One region of the Bacillus sp. 0209A genome, then DNA from elsewhere that is predicted to be linked to it. Evidence: predicted binding sites of a transcription regulator. Region 1 holds the regulator's gene; the other holds the start of a gene.
What was found. The regulator Rex, encoded in region 1, represses fermentation and respiration genes when NADH is low (regulators of the CRP and FNR family bind a similar motif). The targets are predictions, from matches to a motif close to TTGTGAAATATTTCACAA.
Positions count from the first base shown of each region.

Region 2: V6D44_RS03275 (DUF1641 domain-containing protein) is a predicted target of Rex. The motif match lies at 4,742-4,759, and genes of this name have one in related genera.

Region 1 covers NZ_JBAIZV010000004.1:341,582-348,976, forward strand. Annotated here, with positions in the region: gene groL (chaperonin GroEL) at 1-363, opposite strand, end outside; gene groES (co-chaperone GroES) at 410-694, opposite strand; gene V6D44_RS16750 (CPBP family intramembrane glutamic endopeptidase) at 932-1,666, shown strand; gene V6D44_RS16755 (YdiK family protein) at 1,663-1,854, shown strand; gene tatC (twin-arginine translocase subunit TatC) at 1,893-2,657, opposite strand; gene tatAY (sec-independent protein translocase protein TatAY) at 2,664-2,837, opposite strand; gene V6D44_RS16770 (redox-sensing transcriptional repressor Rex) at 2,859-3,506, opposite strand; gene moaC (cyclic pyranopterin monophosphate synthase MoaC) at 3,503-4,015, opposite strand; gene V6D44_RS16780 (ABC-F family ATP-binding cassette domain-containing protein) at 4,141-6,069, shown strand; gene tsaD (tRNA (adenosine(37)-N6)-threonylcarbamoyltransferase complex transferase subunit TsaD) at 6,296-7,336, opposite strand; gene rimI (ribosomal protein S18-alanine N-acetyltransferase) at 7,329-7,395, opposite strand, start outside.
Region 2 covers NZ_JBAIZV010000001.1:762,664-770,058, forward strand. Annotated here, with positions in the region: gene V6D44_RS03260 (MFS transporter) at 1-1,303, opposite strand, end outside; gene uxaC (glucuronate isomerase) at 1,386-2,807, opposite strand; gene V6D44_RS03270 (NAD(P)/FAD-dependent oxidoreductase) at 3,007-4,185, opposite strand; gene V6D44_RS03275 (DUF1641 domain-containing protein) at 4,225-4,647, opposite strand; gene V6D44_RS03280 (cupin domain-containing protein) at 5,039-5,536, opposite strand; gene V6D44_RS03285 (DMT family transporter) at 5,667-6,641, shown strand; gene V6D44_RS03290 (ABC transporter ATP-binding protein) at 6,762-7,395, shown strand, end outside.

The DNA.
Region 1 (7,395 bases):
TTTTTCCATACCTTTACGCACGCCTACAGGATTAGCGCCTGCTGTTACGTTTTTAAGGCCTTCACGGATCATTGCTTGCGCAAGAACTGTCGCAGTTGTTGTACCGTCACCGGCAACATCGTTTGTTTTGCTGGCTACTTCAGCAACAAGCTTAGCACCCATGTTTTCAAACGCGTCTTCGAGTTCGATTTCTTTAGCGATTGTTACACCGTCATTCGTGATTAACGGAGAACCGAATTTTTTCTCTAGAACCACGTTGCGTCCTTTTGGTCCTAAAGTAACTTTTACAGCATCAGCAAGTGCATCAACACCGCGAAGCATTGCGCGGCGAGCTTCTTCACTAAACTTAATATCTTTTGCCATTTTTACAAAACCTCCTCGAATTTTTAAGTATTTGTTTATTTAAGAATTAGCCGATAACAGCTAAAATGTCGCTTTCACGTAAGATTAAGTATTCAGTACCTTCGTATTTCACTTCAGTACCTGCGTATTTTGAGAAGATAATGCGGTCGCCCTCTTTTACTTCTAAAGCAACGCGCTCTCCGCTTTCTAACACGCGACCTGAACCAGCTGCCACGATTTTGCCTTCTTGTGGTTTTTCTTTTGCAGAATCCGGCAACACAATTCCGCTGGCAGTTTTTTCTTCAGATTCTACGAGTTCAATGACAACGCGATCACCTAATGGCTTTAACAATGTAATAACCTCCTCAATAGTATGAATATGTAATTTTAGCACTCAACACTAAAGAGTGCTAACACAATTCTTATAATAAAGAATCTCACTTCCAATTTCAAGTGATAAGATAAAAAAATTTTCACGCTTACATGATTCTTTTCAGCACCCTTATCCCTTAGCTTTTTCACCCCCGTTCTGATTATGTTACAATAGCTGTAGACAACGAAACCCATTTAACAAAGGAGTACATACCATTTGAGAAAACAGTATTGGTTTATTATTTTGACATATATCATTATGCAGTTTTCCTACATAATTGCGATTCCCTTGTTCTTTAGATTCGGTTATGCCGGAGGACATCCTACCAAGGAAAACATGCTGCACGCACAAGGATTATGGTCCGTCATCAGCTTTATCGCCTGTCTCATTGTCGTTCTGCTTATTCTGAGAACGGTTCCGAAGACAACGTTGCGAAACGGCCGGAAAGACTCCGTCGGGCTTTCTATCCTTTGGGCGATAGCCGGTTTTTTCATTGCCCTTTTCTCTCAAGGAATAGCAGGCTCTATTGAATATTATATATTCGGCATCGGAAGAGAATCAGAAAATACACAAGCCATTCTTAAAGTCATTCAGGCAGTCCCGCTCATGATTATCGTTTCTTCTATCGTCGGGCCTATATTAGAAGAAATCCTCTTCAGAAAAATCATTTTCGGGGCGCTTTACGAAAAAACGAATTTCTTTTTTGCAGCACTGCTCAGCTCGATTATTTTCGGTATTGTTCACGCTGATTTGAAGCATCTTCTTCTTTATACAGCTATGGGCTTTACCTTTGCCTTCTTGTATGCGAGGACAAAACGGATATGGGTGCCGATTTTCGCCCATGTCATGATGAATACATTTGTCGTTATCATGCAGCTTGAACCTGTTCAGAAGTACCTTGAACAGCAGAGCACACAAATGCAATTGATTATTGGAGGATTATTTCTATGAGAAACCCGGTAGTTTGGGGAATGATCTATTTTGCCGTAGGGTGCATCTTTACTTATCTTGCCGCAAGCTCGCCAGGCAGCATGTGGTCATTTTACTCCATCCTGCTGATGGTGTTCGCCGCTTACAACATCAGCATTTCATTTAAGATGTTCGCCTTTTCATTGAAAATCAAAAAGAACCAGAAATAAAGAAAATCCATTTCTCCGTATGAGAAATGGATTTTTTATTATTGCCCGGAAGACACGTCCTGATCGGAAGCGCTGCTTTTCTGTGCTTTCCGATAGGCGGCCCTCGATATAAAAATACTGATTTCATATAAAATCAACAGCGGAACAGTGACCATCATATGAGACAAAAGCTCAGGAGGAGTAATCAGGGCAGCGATCACAAGCAGCGCAAAATACGCATACTTTCTGATTTTCGCTAAGAACATGGGTGTCACAATTCCAAGCCTTGTCAAAAACATGAGAATGACCGGCATTTGGAACAACAGTCCGAACGGAATTGTCAGCTGCAGAAGAAAATGAAAATACTCATTAATTCCGATCACCTGATTGACATTCAAGTCCTGAGAGATTCGCTTCATAAAATCAACAACAAAAGGAAATAAAATATAATACGAAAAAGATAAGCCCGCTAAAAACAACAAAACAGAGATCGGAATGTAACCGAGCGTTACTCTTCGCTCTTTCTCATAGAGGCCTGGACTTACAAAAGCCCAAAGCTGATAAAGAATAACCGGGGAGGTCAGAACAATGCCGATGATAAACGCAAACTGCATAAACACAAAAAGCGGATCTGTCAGGTTAAACGCGTTAAGCGTAAGCTCCTTCGCTTCATCTGTTTTTTGCAGATACACAATAATCGGCTTCGCTAAGAAAAATCCCGCGATAAAAAAAACGACAAACGCCAGCGCCACAACCAGCAATCGTTTTCGAAGCTCAGCAATATGCTCCAGCAGCGACATTTGATTCACATTCATTCGTGTCACCCTAACCTACTGATCTTCTTTCTTTTTTTCCTCTTCATCACTCGTTAATCCTTTAGTAGCGTTTTTGAATTCACGAAGTGTGTCTCCCGCTGCTTTCCCCAGTTCAGGCAGCTTTTTAGGACCGAAGATAATTAAAGCAACGATTGCGATAACAGCAAGGCTTCCAGGACCGATCGGCATATGTGGGCTCCTCCTTTCCCTCTATTCGATTTCCTCCAAAACTGAATAATGCTTCAAGAAATAAACCAGTGATTGAAGCTCTACAGCTAAATCTATATGATGAATTCGAATGTGTTCCGGCACATTCAAGCGGGCCGGCGTAAAGTTAAGAATACCCTTGATTCCTAACGCGACTAATCTGTCTGTAATAGGCTGAGCAGCAACTGCTGGCACTGTTAGAATGGCAACTGATTCATTTTTTACGTACTGTTCAAGGTCATTAAGGTTATAGACGGGCACGCCGCCTACCTCAGTTCCTATTTTACTCTCATTTATATCAAAAGCCATAGAAATTTTTGTGTTATTATTTTTTGTGAAATTATAGTGAAGAAATGCCGTTCCCAAGTTCCCGACACCAATCAAGATGACGTCTGTCATCTCATCCTGATCAAGCGTTTTGCGGAAAAAAGACAGCAAATAATCCACGTTATATCCATATCCTTTTTTGCCAAGAGCTCCAAAATAGGAAAAATCCCTGCGAATCGTGGCAGAATCAACCTTTACGGCATCACTGAGTTCAGCGGAAGATACACGCTGTTTTCCTGACGCATGCAGATTCTTTAAAAAGCGATAGTAAAGCGGCAGCCTTTTTGCCGTCGCCTGCGGAATTTTTGATTGATCCTTATTCATTTTTGGTCCTCCAAATTATACTCGGATAGTTCTCTTTTAAAGTCACCGTTTTTCCCGCCTGTCTTTTCCAGCAAGAAAGTAGGGCCGATGACCATCCCCTTATCAAGGGCCTTGCACATATCGTAAACGGTAAGAGCGCACACCGATGCAGAAGTGAGCGCTTCCATTTCCACACCTGTACTCCCTTTCGTCTTGACCTGTGCTTTTATATGAAGTATAACTTCTTTTTCTTTTATTTTCCAGTCGAACGATATATCTACTCCGCTCAGTGAAAGCGGATGGCACATCGGAATGATATTGGACGTTTGCTTTGCCGCCATAATGCCTGCCACTTGTGCAACAGCCAGTACATCTCCTTTGCCGATATCGTGACTTTGTATTTTCTCGTACACTTCATTCTTCATGTGTACGCTTGAAACAGCCGCCGCAGTACGGACAGTCGAAGATTTTTCGCTTATATCCACCATCTGGGCTCTTCCCTGTTCATTAAAATGAGAAAATCCATTCATATTAAAACTCTCCTTAAAAAGATCATACACTATTTTCTTCTCTATGTCTTATTCGGCCAATGTATTGTTTGCTGACTTCTGATTCATAAGCTACACTTAACTTATTATAGCAGAGGTGAAATAATATGATGATCTTACAAGTTAATCAGCTGTCCAAATCATTTGGTGCTGATACTATTTTAAACAATATAAAGCTGGAAGTCAGAAATCGTGATCGCATCGCCATTGTAGGTAGAAATGGTGCGGGAAAATCTACGTTGCTTAAAATTATCGCAGGCCAGCTATCATACGAAAAGGGCGAAGTCATTAAACCGAAAGATATTACAATGGGATATCTCGCCCAGCATACGGGCTTGGATTCTAAGCTTACCATAAAAGAAGAGCTGCTGACTGTTTTTGACCACTTAAAAGCAATGGAAAAGGAAATGCGGGCTATGGAAGAAAAAATGGCGGCAGCTGATCCCGATGAATTGGAAAGCATCATGAAAACCTATGACCGGCTTCAGCAGGATTTCAAAGATAAAGGCGGCTATCAATATGAAGCGGATGTCAGATCTGTGCTGCATGGCCTCGGCTTCAGCCATTTTGACGATTCTACACAGGTGCAAAGCCTCAGCGGAGGCCAGAAAACAAGACTGGCCCTAGGCAAGCTTCTGTTAACACAGCCTGATTTGCTCATTCTTGATGAGCCGACAAACCATCTCGATATTGATACACTAACCTGGCTTGAACATTATTTGCAGGGCTATTCAGGCGCCATTCTCATCGTTTCTCATGACCGCTACTTTTTGGACAAAGTGGTAAACCAAGTATACGAGGTATCTAGAGCGGAAAGTAAAAAGTATCACGGCAACTACAGCGCTTATCTCGACCAAAAAGCCGTGCAATATGAAAAAGATCTTAAAGTGTATGAAAAGCAGCAGGATGAAATCGCAAAGCTCCAGGACTTCGTAGACCGAAATCTGGCAAGAGCCTCTACCACAAAAAGAGCGCAAAGCCGCCGAAAGCAGCTTGACCGAATGGAAGTCAAGGCAAAACCGCTCGGCGATGAAAAATCCGCAAACTTTCATTTTGATATTACAAAACAGAGCGGAAACGAAGTCCTGCGTGTTCAAGATCTCACAATCAGCTATGAAAACCAGCCGCCGCTTTTAAAAGAAGTGTCTTTCATGCTCACAAGAGGAGAAAGCGCCGCGCTTGTCGGCCCAAACGGGATCGGTAAATCGACATTGCTGAAAACATTAATGGACACCCTGAAGCCAGATCAAGGAACGATCTCATACGGCTCGAATGTCAGTGTCGGCTACTATGATCAGGAGCAGGCTGAGCTGACTTCCTCCAAACGTGTCCTTGATGAGCTGTGGGATGAGTACCCCGGGCTTCCGGAAAAAGAAATCAGAACTTGTCTCGGGAACTTCTTGTTTTCCGGAGATGATGTATTGAAACCCGTGCATTCACTGAGCGGGGGTGAAAAAGCAAGAGTGGCCCTTGCTAAGCTGATGCTTCAAAAAGCGAATTTTCTCATCCTTGATGAACCGACAAACCATCTGGACTTAGATAGCAAAGAAGTTCTCGAAAACGCGCTGATTGATTATCCAGGCACATTGTTATTTGTCTCACATGACAGGTATTTTATTAACAGAATCGCCACAAGAGTCTTGGAGCTATCTTCAAACCATATAGAAGAATATCTGGGCGATTACGATTATTATACGGAGAAAAAAACAGAACAGCTTGAACTGGAGAAAATGAATCAGCAAGAGGAAACAGAAAAAACGCCCGCCACGGTAAAGTCTGACTCCAAACGTTCCTACGAAGAAGAAAAAGAATGGAAAAAGAAAGAACGCCAACGGCTCCGGCGGATTGAAGAAATTGAAACCACTGTTCAAACCATTGAAGAAAACATCAGCCGCAATGATGAATTGCTTTGTGACCCGGAAGTCTTTAAAGATCACGAAAAGGTACAAGACATCCATGCAGAAAACGAGAAACTCAATCAGGAGCTGGAGATTCTTTTATCCGAATGGGAAGAACTATCCACAGAAGAAGCTTAAAAAAAGTCAAGCACCTCTTTTTTGAGGTGCTTTTTATCCACAGAAAATAACCTTTTAGGCAAACAAAGTAAGCGCTTTATACACATTATCCACAAAATATTCTGAATTTATCCACTTTATTAACAGTGTCTTCAGCCCTTTATCCATCTATATCTCCATAATTACTCACAGACATGTGGATAAATTGAGAATTATCTGTTAATAAAAGATAAAAAGCCTCACGCCATTATATCGTGAGACTTTGATAAGAAGTCAATTCAAGGCCAGGCTGGCCATTCATATCATATGAACCGCGAATCCCCTTCTCAAAAGCAATGGTACCAGCCGCAGCAATCATCGCAGCATTATCCGTACACAACGCTAACGGAGGAATGACAAGCGCAATACCTTCATGCTGTGCAAATTCCTTTTCTAGTGCTGCTCTGAGTCCTCTGTTTGCAGCTACTCCACCAGCTAAAAGGACCTGTTTAACACCATATTCCTTTGCCGCACGCACCGTTTTCGTCACCAAGACATCAATTACGCTATTTTGGAAACTGGCAGACAAATCTTCCGGAGCAATCTCCTGTCCTTTTTGAGACGCATTATGAAGCGTATTAATCACGGCAGACTTCAACCCGCTGAAGCTGAAATTGTAAGAGCCTTCTTCAAGCCATGCCCGAGGAAGCGGAATATTGCCATTCCCTTTTTCAGCAAGCTTATCAATTTGCGGTCCGCCCGGATACGGCAGTCCCATTGTTCGCGCCACCTTGTCATAAGCTTCACCCGCTGCATCATCGAGCGTTTCCCCAATGACTTCAAATGATCCGTGTTCCTTCATATAGACCAATTCCGTATGGCCCCCTGAAACGACCAATGCCAATGCCGGAAACACGATCTCTTCTACAAGACGATTCGCGTATATATGACCGGCTATATGATGGATGCCAATTAACGGAATGTTATGCGCAAAGCTCAATGCTTTAGCAGCGTTCACTCCGATAAGAAGCGCTCCCACCAATCCCGGACCTTCAGTTACTGCAATCGCGTCAATATCACTATACGTCATGTCAGCTTTACGAAAAGCCTCTTCTATGACCAAAGTAATCTGCTCAACATGATGTCTTGAAGCAATTTCCGGAACAACGCCTCCAAAGCGCTTATGGCTTTCAATTTGAGAGGCCACTACGTTCGAAATGATTTCTTTACCGTTTTTCACAATTGCTGCCGCCGTTTCATCACAGCTTGTTTCAATTCCTAATACGTAAGTCTCTTTTTGCTCACTCATTTATCGTCACCCACATAATTAACGCATCTTCCCCGTTATCAGTATAATAGTTCTTTCTT
Region 2 (7,395 bases), on a different contig from region 1:
TCATCGCTAATGCCAAAGCAATGGCCGGATACAGAAGCAGCAGCGCTTTGATGCCGATCAGCGCCTGTGCTGACTGGACAGCATTCGGCACATAGCCGATAATCCCCAAACCGATGCCTGAGAGAAAACCCGACAATGACTGAGCAAGCTTTCTGGAGAAATTAAATAGTGAATATGTTGTAGCTTCTTTCCGTTCCCCGGATTTCCATTCGCCATAGTCAATAATATCGGAGACAAGCGCCCACGTGATGCCATTTGGGATACTGATTCCGATAAAGGCGATGCTGGCGAGAATCGTAAACATATAAACGTTTGATGGAAGCATAAAGTTGATCAGATCCGCGGCCACACTGATGCCGAAGCCGATCATTGCCGTTCGTTTCTTACCAAATATCTTGACGAGCTTTGGCAGGAATACGACGCCCAAAAAGGAAGAACCGATAATTATAAAATTCATATAAGCCATCAGTTCAACATTGCCCAGATTATATTGTGCGAAATAGATGAGCATGGCGGATTTAATGTTGTATGCGGAAATTGAAAAAATCGTCATCAGGACCAGAGTTAAGAGCGGTTTGTTTGTGATAAATGTTTTGACGACAGATGAGAGTGTTAATTTTTCTTTTGGCGCCTCCGATATGACAATGCGCTCTTTGCAGTTGCGGTAGCAAATATAAAACCAAAGTACACCGAGTGCGGCGAATAAGCCCATGACCACCGGGTAGCCGACCTTCGGATTATCAAACTTGACGAGCAGCGGCATCACGGCCACACTTGTGATAAACAAGGCTCCAAGCGATCCGATTTGGCGGAAAGTCGAAATGGAGGTCCGATCCTCAGAATTTTGAGTCATCGCTGCTCCTAATGAGCCGTACGGAATGTTCACAAACGAATAGCCGATGCCCCAAATCATATAGGATGCATATGCATAAATCAGTTTTCCAGTCGTTGATACATTGGGAGACAGAAAAATAAGAACAGTAAGCAGCGCAAGCACGATGCTGCCGATTAATAGATAAGGCCTGAATTTCCCCCGTTTGCCGATATGTTTGCGATAATCAATTGATGAGCCGACAATCGGATCGGTTATCGCCGCAAACAGCTTGCTGACTAAAAAAATGCCGCCGGCCATCGCAGCCGGGATTCCCGCTACATCAGTAAAGTACTTCAATAAATAAATCTGGCCGAGATCAAACATAAAACCGTTGCCAAAATCACCAAATCCATAGGAAATTTTTTCTTTCAACGAAAGCCTTTTCTCCGTTTCAATCGACACAACCTTATTTGCCAGTTCAGTTCGCATCTTCCACCTCTGCATCATAAAAATTTTCGGGTAGTGGTCCGCTCAGGACGACGCATGATCACGGTGCTGAGCGGACATTTGGTTACACGTTTGCTTTCTCTTCTTGAAATTGAAAGTAGTGTTTCGCATTGTCATAGCAAATTCCCTGAACAATGCTTCCCAAAAGCTTCATATCATGCGGCACTTCACCGTTTTCCACCCATTCACCGATCAAGTTGCAGACGATCCGCCTGAAATATTCGTGGCGCGTATAGGAAAGAAAGCTTCTGGAATCTGTGAGCATGCCGATAAAACGGCTGAAAAGGCCGACATTTGACAACGCTTTCATTTGATCGAGCATCCCGTCTTTTGTGTCGTTAAACCACCAGGCTGTGCCGAATTGTATTTTCCCGGGGGTGATGCCGTCCTGAAAACTGTTGATCATGCTGGCGATAACATAGTTATCGTTTGGATTAAGTGAATATAAAATCGTTTTAGGCAGCTGGTGCTTCATTTCAACTGAGTTCAGCAGCTTATACAAAGGCTTAGCGATTAATTCATCATTCATAGAATCATAGCCTGTGTCGGGTCCGAGCCTCTTCATCATTTTTGTATTCGTGTTTCTTAAAGCGTTGATATGAAACTGCATTGCCCAATCGAGCTCCGCATACAAACCGCAAAGAAACTGAAGCGTATACGTCTTAAATTTTTTCTCATCTTCATAAGAAACCTCTGTCCCTTGTAATCTGTCAGAAAAAATCCGCCCCGCTTCCTCTTTTGTCGTTTCGGCAAATACCATCGAATCTATCGCGTGATCAGACACTCTGCCGCCGGCTGAGTGGAAGAATCGCACGCGTTTTTCCAATGCCTTTAGAAATTCACCGTAGGTTGTAATCGATATGGTTGCGGCATCTTCAAGCGCCTTCACCCAATCAGGAAAGCCTTCACGATTGATCTCAAGTCCCTTATCTGGCCGAAATCCCGGCAGTACGCTGACAGGAAAATCTTTGTCTTCTTTTAATAATAGATGGTATTCAAGAGAATCGACAGGGTCATCAGTTGTGCAAACGACCTTTACATTTGATTTCACGATCAAATCCCTTGCCCCGAAGCCCTCTCCTTGGAGCAGTTCATTCGTCCGTTTCCATATAGCCGGCGCGGATTGCTCATTAAAAATCTCATAAATCCCAAAAAAGCGCTGCAGTTCTAAGTGAGCCCAATTGTAGAGCGGATTGCCGATCGCCATCGGCACAGTTTTCGCCCAAGCCGTAAATTTCTCCTCATCAGACGCATCGCCGGTAATGTATGTCTCATCAATTCCATTGGCTCTCATGACGCGCCATTTGTAATGGTCTCCATACAGCCAGGCTTCCGTTATGTTTTGAAATGTCTTATTTTCATAGATTTCTTTCGGGCTTAAGTGGCAGTGGTAATCAATAATCGGCATGTCTTTCGCATAATTGTGATAGAGGCTGACAGCGGTTTCATTTTTCAGCAAAAAATTGTCGCCCATAAAGGGTTCCATGTCCTCACCGTCTTTCATTCGATTTCAAAATGTTAACGTGAACATTTTGATTTAGCTTTATTTTACCTTTATATTCCTCTGCGATCAATCTCTTTTTGAAAATGAAATGTTAACGTTAGCAAACAAGTGAAAAAAAAGACATCGCCGGAAAACACTCCGTGAGGAACGCTTCCTGCAATGTCGATTCTTTAAGATAAGATTAGTAAGCCAGACTGAAAAGTCCTTTAATATGTGTTAAGTAGCGTACGTTACTTGCTTCTTTCATCAAGGAAGCAGGAAGACCTTTAAGCGGTGTAGAATTTTCACCAATGATGGCAACCGCGTCTTTGCGTCCAAGGCTTGCAAGTGTACCAGAGTTTACTGGATTGAATGTTTCAAGCGTTTTGCCTTCTAAGTAAGCGAATAGGTTGTAACCGATCAGCTCACCCATTTGCCATGCGATTTGTGCAGTCGGCGGGTATGGGCGGCCGTCTGGAGCGAAGTAAACTGCGCTGTCTCCGGCAACGAATACATCTTCATGAGATGTAGATTGCAGGAAGTCATTTACTGTCGCGCGTCCGCGGTTCACTTCAAGACCTGATTCACCGACTAATGGGTTGCCTTGTACGCCGCCAGTCCAAACAAATGTGTTGGCAACAACTTTAGATCCGTCTTTCAGATCAATCACGTTACCTTCCACATTTGTAACAGGAAGACCTGTTAAGAACTCAACGCCGCGTTTTTCAAGGCTTGCAGTCGCGCGTTCGATCAGATCATCCGGAAGAACAGGAAGGATTTTCGGACCTGCTTCAACCAGTTTCAATTTGATTTCTTTATGGTCTACGCCGTATTTTTTCGTAAGGTTCGGCATGATGTCAGCAAGCTCACCGACAAGCTCAACACCTGTTAAGCCGCCTCCGCCGATAAGGATTGTTGCATCAGCTTCGTTTTTCGTTTGAGCGTACTCGCGCACACGATCTTCAACATGCTGGAAGACTTTGTTCGCATCGGCAGCAGATTTCAATACCATGCTGTTTTCTTCAAGACCCGGGATGCCGAAGTAAGCTGTTACAGAACCAAGACCTACAACAAGCGCATCGTAAGATAATGCAGAACCGTCAGCAAGCGCTACTTCTTTTTTATCAACAGAGAAAGAGCTTACTTCCGCAATTTTAAGGTCAATGTCTTTACCTTTGAAAAGTTTTTCTAATGGCATTGCAATCGCTTTTTCAGACACGTTTCCTGCTGCAAGACGGTGTAATTCCGTAATGATTTGGTGAGTTGGGTATTTGTTTACCACTGTCACTTTTGCTTGTTCTTTTGTGTAATGTTTGCGAACTGTTAGAGCAGAAAGAACTCCGCCATAACCAGCGCCTAGAATGACAATATGTTTTGACATCGTATATCCTCCGTCCTTTATATCAATTTGAATCTGAGATTATTTTTGGTTTTCGCGTTCGTTCATGACTTCAAGGTAGCTGTTAGCAAAACGGAACAGCTTTTGAGCTTGAGGATCTTTCAGCATGCGTAACAGGCCGAATAGACCAATCGTTTCACTGCTTGCATCAGCGCGGTCTTTCGCTTCGATTGCAGTCGCAGCCACTTCTTTCGCTGTTTCTTTTACAGGCTCAAGCATTTCAGTGATCGCACTGACAGTGTCGCTTTTTAACACTTCGTCAGTTGCTACAGACTGAGCGAAATCATAAGACTTCGTTAAAATATTCACTAACTCAGTCAGCTTTGGAAGCTGGTCAACTAAAACAGTCAGTGATTCTTGAACTTCTGGCTTTAACAGCTGATCAATAAGATCTTGCTGGCTTTGGCTGACAGACGCATTTGTTTGATCGATTGTTTCTGGCATATCCAATTCTCCTTTACTATAAGCAGTTTGCAGATTTTTTTGGAAAGGGTAGTGCCTCTCCCTGATCTCATACTTGAAAGCATAAGAATAAGGATTGTGAATTCATGCACAATCATTTACAAAAATAAATGTTTACTACCCAGTTTTTCATCTTGCCATATTCAGTATTATTTTTATCTCAAAAATAAACAATTGAATAAGTCAAAAATCCTTTACTCTCTCTGAAAATAGCAAACACAAAAAACTCCAATTCGATTACCTTCTATATGATAACACTTTTTGAACAAAATTTGAACGTGAATTGCTTCGATTATGAAATTAATTTAGATGGAGCCCGTGTCATAACGTTTCTGCGGCACTAGTTATTGACAATCCGGCAATTTTCTCCCCTTCACTTTACCCATATTTTTAAAAGAGGCGCTTTTTTTCCTGTGATCGGGTCGTTCTCCGGCAATGACACCTGCTTGATCTGTTTCATCGCTTCCTCTCTTTCACTTGGCTCTCCCGTCTTCATATCATACTGAACGCCTCCCGGATAAGCGCCAATGACGGTAAAATCGGAGCTTGCGCTTAGCTTTTTATGGCCGACTCCGGCTGGAATCACGACTGCGTCGCCCGATTTGATAGGAATGGCGGCCCCTTTTTCTCCCCCAAATTGAATCACAGCCTCTCCCCGGACTGCAATCAGGACTTCATGCGTATTGCTGTGATAGTGATGGTATGGAAAAACACTCCCTGACCAGCTGTTTGACCAGCCATGCCGATTGACCATCTGCTCTGCCCGACCGGTGTCCTTGAGTGCGTTTTGATACACAATAAGCGGAAAATCAGGGTGATTCGGAATCCTGCCGTCATCCTGAAAGAAATACGTCTGTGTCTCTGCTTCCATCAATGCCACCTCCATTTTTTGTCTTCCACACATAGCGGTTTGTAAAACATGTTTGTTTTCTCACGAATCCATTGATCTGGGCGATACCGAATAGTATAGTATAAAAAATAATGCCAGAATGAGGGATATCATGAAAGCAATCGTTATCGGAATATTGGCTTCACTCTTTTTCGCCGTTACCTTTATTTTAAACAGAGCGATGGAATTATCCGGAGGCAGCTGGCTTTGGAGCTCTTCGCTGCGCTTTATTTTTATGGTGCCGTTTTTATGTTTGATTGTCATCATAAGAGGGACATTCGCCCCTCTCTTACAAGAAATGCGGAAAAAGCCGTTTTTTTGGATCAAATGGAGCTTTGTCGGCTTCGTGCTTTTTTACGCGCCGATCACATTTGCGGCCGCATACGGTCCCGGGTGGCTTGTAGCCGGAACTTGGCAAATCACCATTGTAGCCGGTGTGCTCCTATCTCCACTTTTTTATGTCAAAAAAGATATGCCGGGAGGCCCGCAGCTCGTTCGGCAAAAGATTCCCCTTGTTTCACTTGGCACGTCCGTGATCATTCTGATCGGAGCGGCGCTCATTCAGCTTCAGCATGCAGAATCGCTTTCTGGGAAGACACTGCTTTTCAGTGTGCTGCCGGTTGTCATTGCGGCTTTTGCCTATCCGTTAGGGAACCGGAGGATGCTCGAGGAATACGGAGGCCGGCTTGATACATTTCAGCGTGTGCTGGGAATGACCTTGGCTAGCCTTCCGTTCTGGCTTATAGCAGCAGCTTACGGCTGGTGGTCAGACGGCCTTCCGACAGCGGGGCAAACCGTTCAATCCTTCATCGTGGCCGTCAGCTCAGGCGTCATTGCCACCGTTTTATTTTTCTGGGCAACTGATATGGTAAGAAACAATCCGCAAAAGCTCGCGGCCGTTGAAGCAACCCAATCCGGTGAAGTGATTTTCGCGCTGCTTGGTGAAATTGTTCTGCTGTCAGGCGTTTTCCCATCCCTATTATCATTTGCCGGTTTATTCATTATTATGGCGGGGATGGTATTGCACACCTTTGCTTCACAACCGGGAAAACTGAAAAAGAAAACACAGTCAAATCTGACCGCGTAGCATCTGCCGGAGAATGGGTGAAAACCTGTTCTCTTTTATTATTGCTATCCCAAAAGATATCTGTTTCACGTTATATTTACATATAGTATCAGCCTACTTTACTGAAAGGTGATTATTGTAATGGAAGCAAACAATCAAACACAAAACAAGCCAGCCATCTCCTTCAGATCAGTTAGAAAAAGCTATGAACAAGATGGACAAACCTCTGATGTGTTGCAAGATGTCACCGGAGACATTCAACAGGGCGTCATCGCAGCCGTTTTAGGCCCTTCCGGTTCAGGCAAAAGCACTCTCCTGTCCATGTGCAATTTAATGAGAACGCCTGATAGCGGCGAAGTAAACATATACGGAAAGGAAGTCAGGCATTGGAATGTCAATGAGCTAAGGCGAACGGCAGCCCTCGCGTTTCAATCAGCCCCCGTCCTCGACGGGACAGTGCGAGATAATCTAAGTCTGGTCCAAAGGCTGCATCAATCCCAGCTGTACTCCCCTGAAGAGCTCGCTTCTCTTACAGGGCTCCCGCCAGAGCTGTTAGACAGAAGCGCCAAGGATTTATCGGGCGGGCAGCGGCAACGGCTGTCACTAGCCAGAACGCTCACTAATCCTTCCTCTATTCTATTGCTGGACGAAATCACATCGGCCTTGGACCCGGTTTCTGCTCTTGAGATTGAAGAACTGATCAAACGTCAGCATCAAGAGAAAAAATGGACAGTCATGTGGGTGACTCATAATATGGAGCAAGCAAAACGAGTTG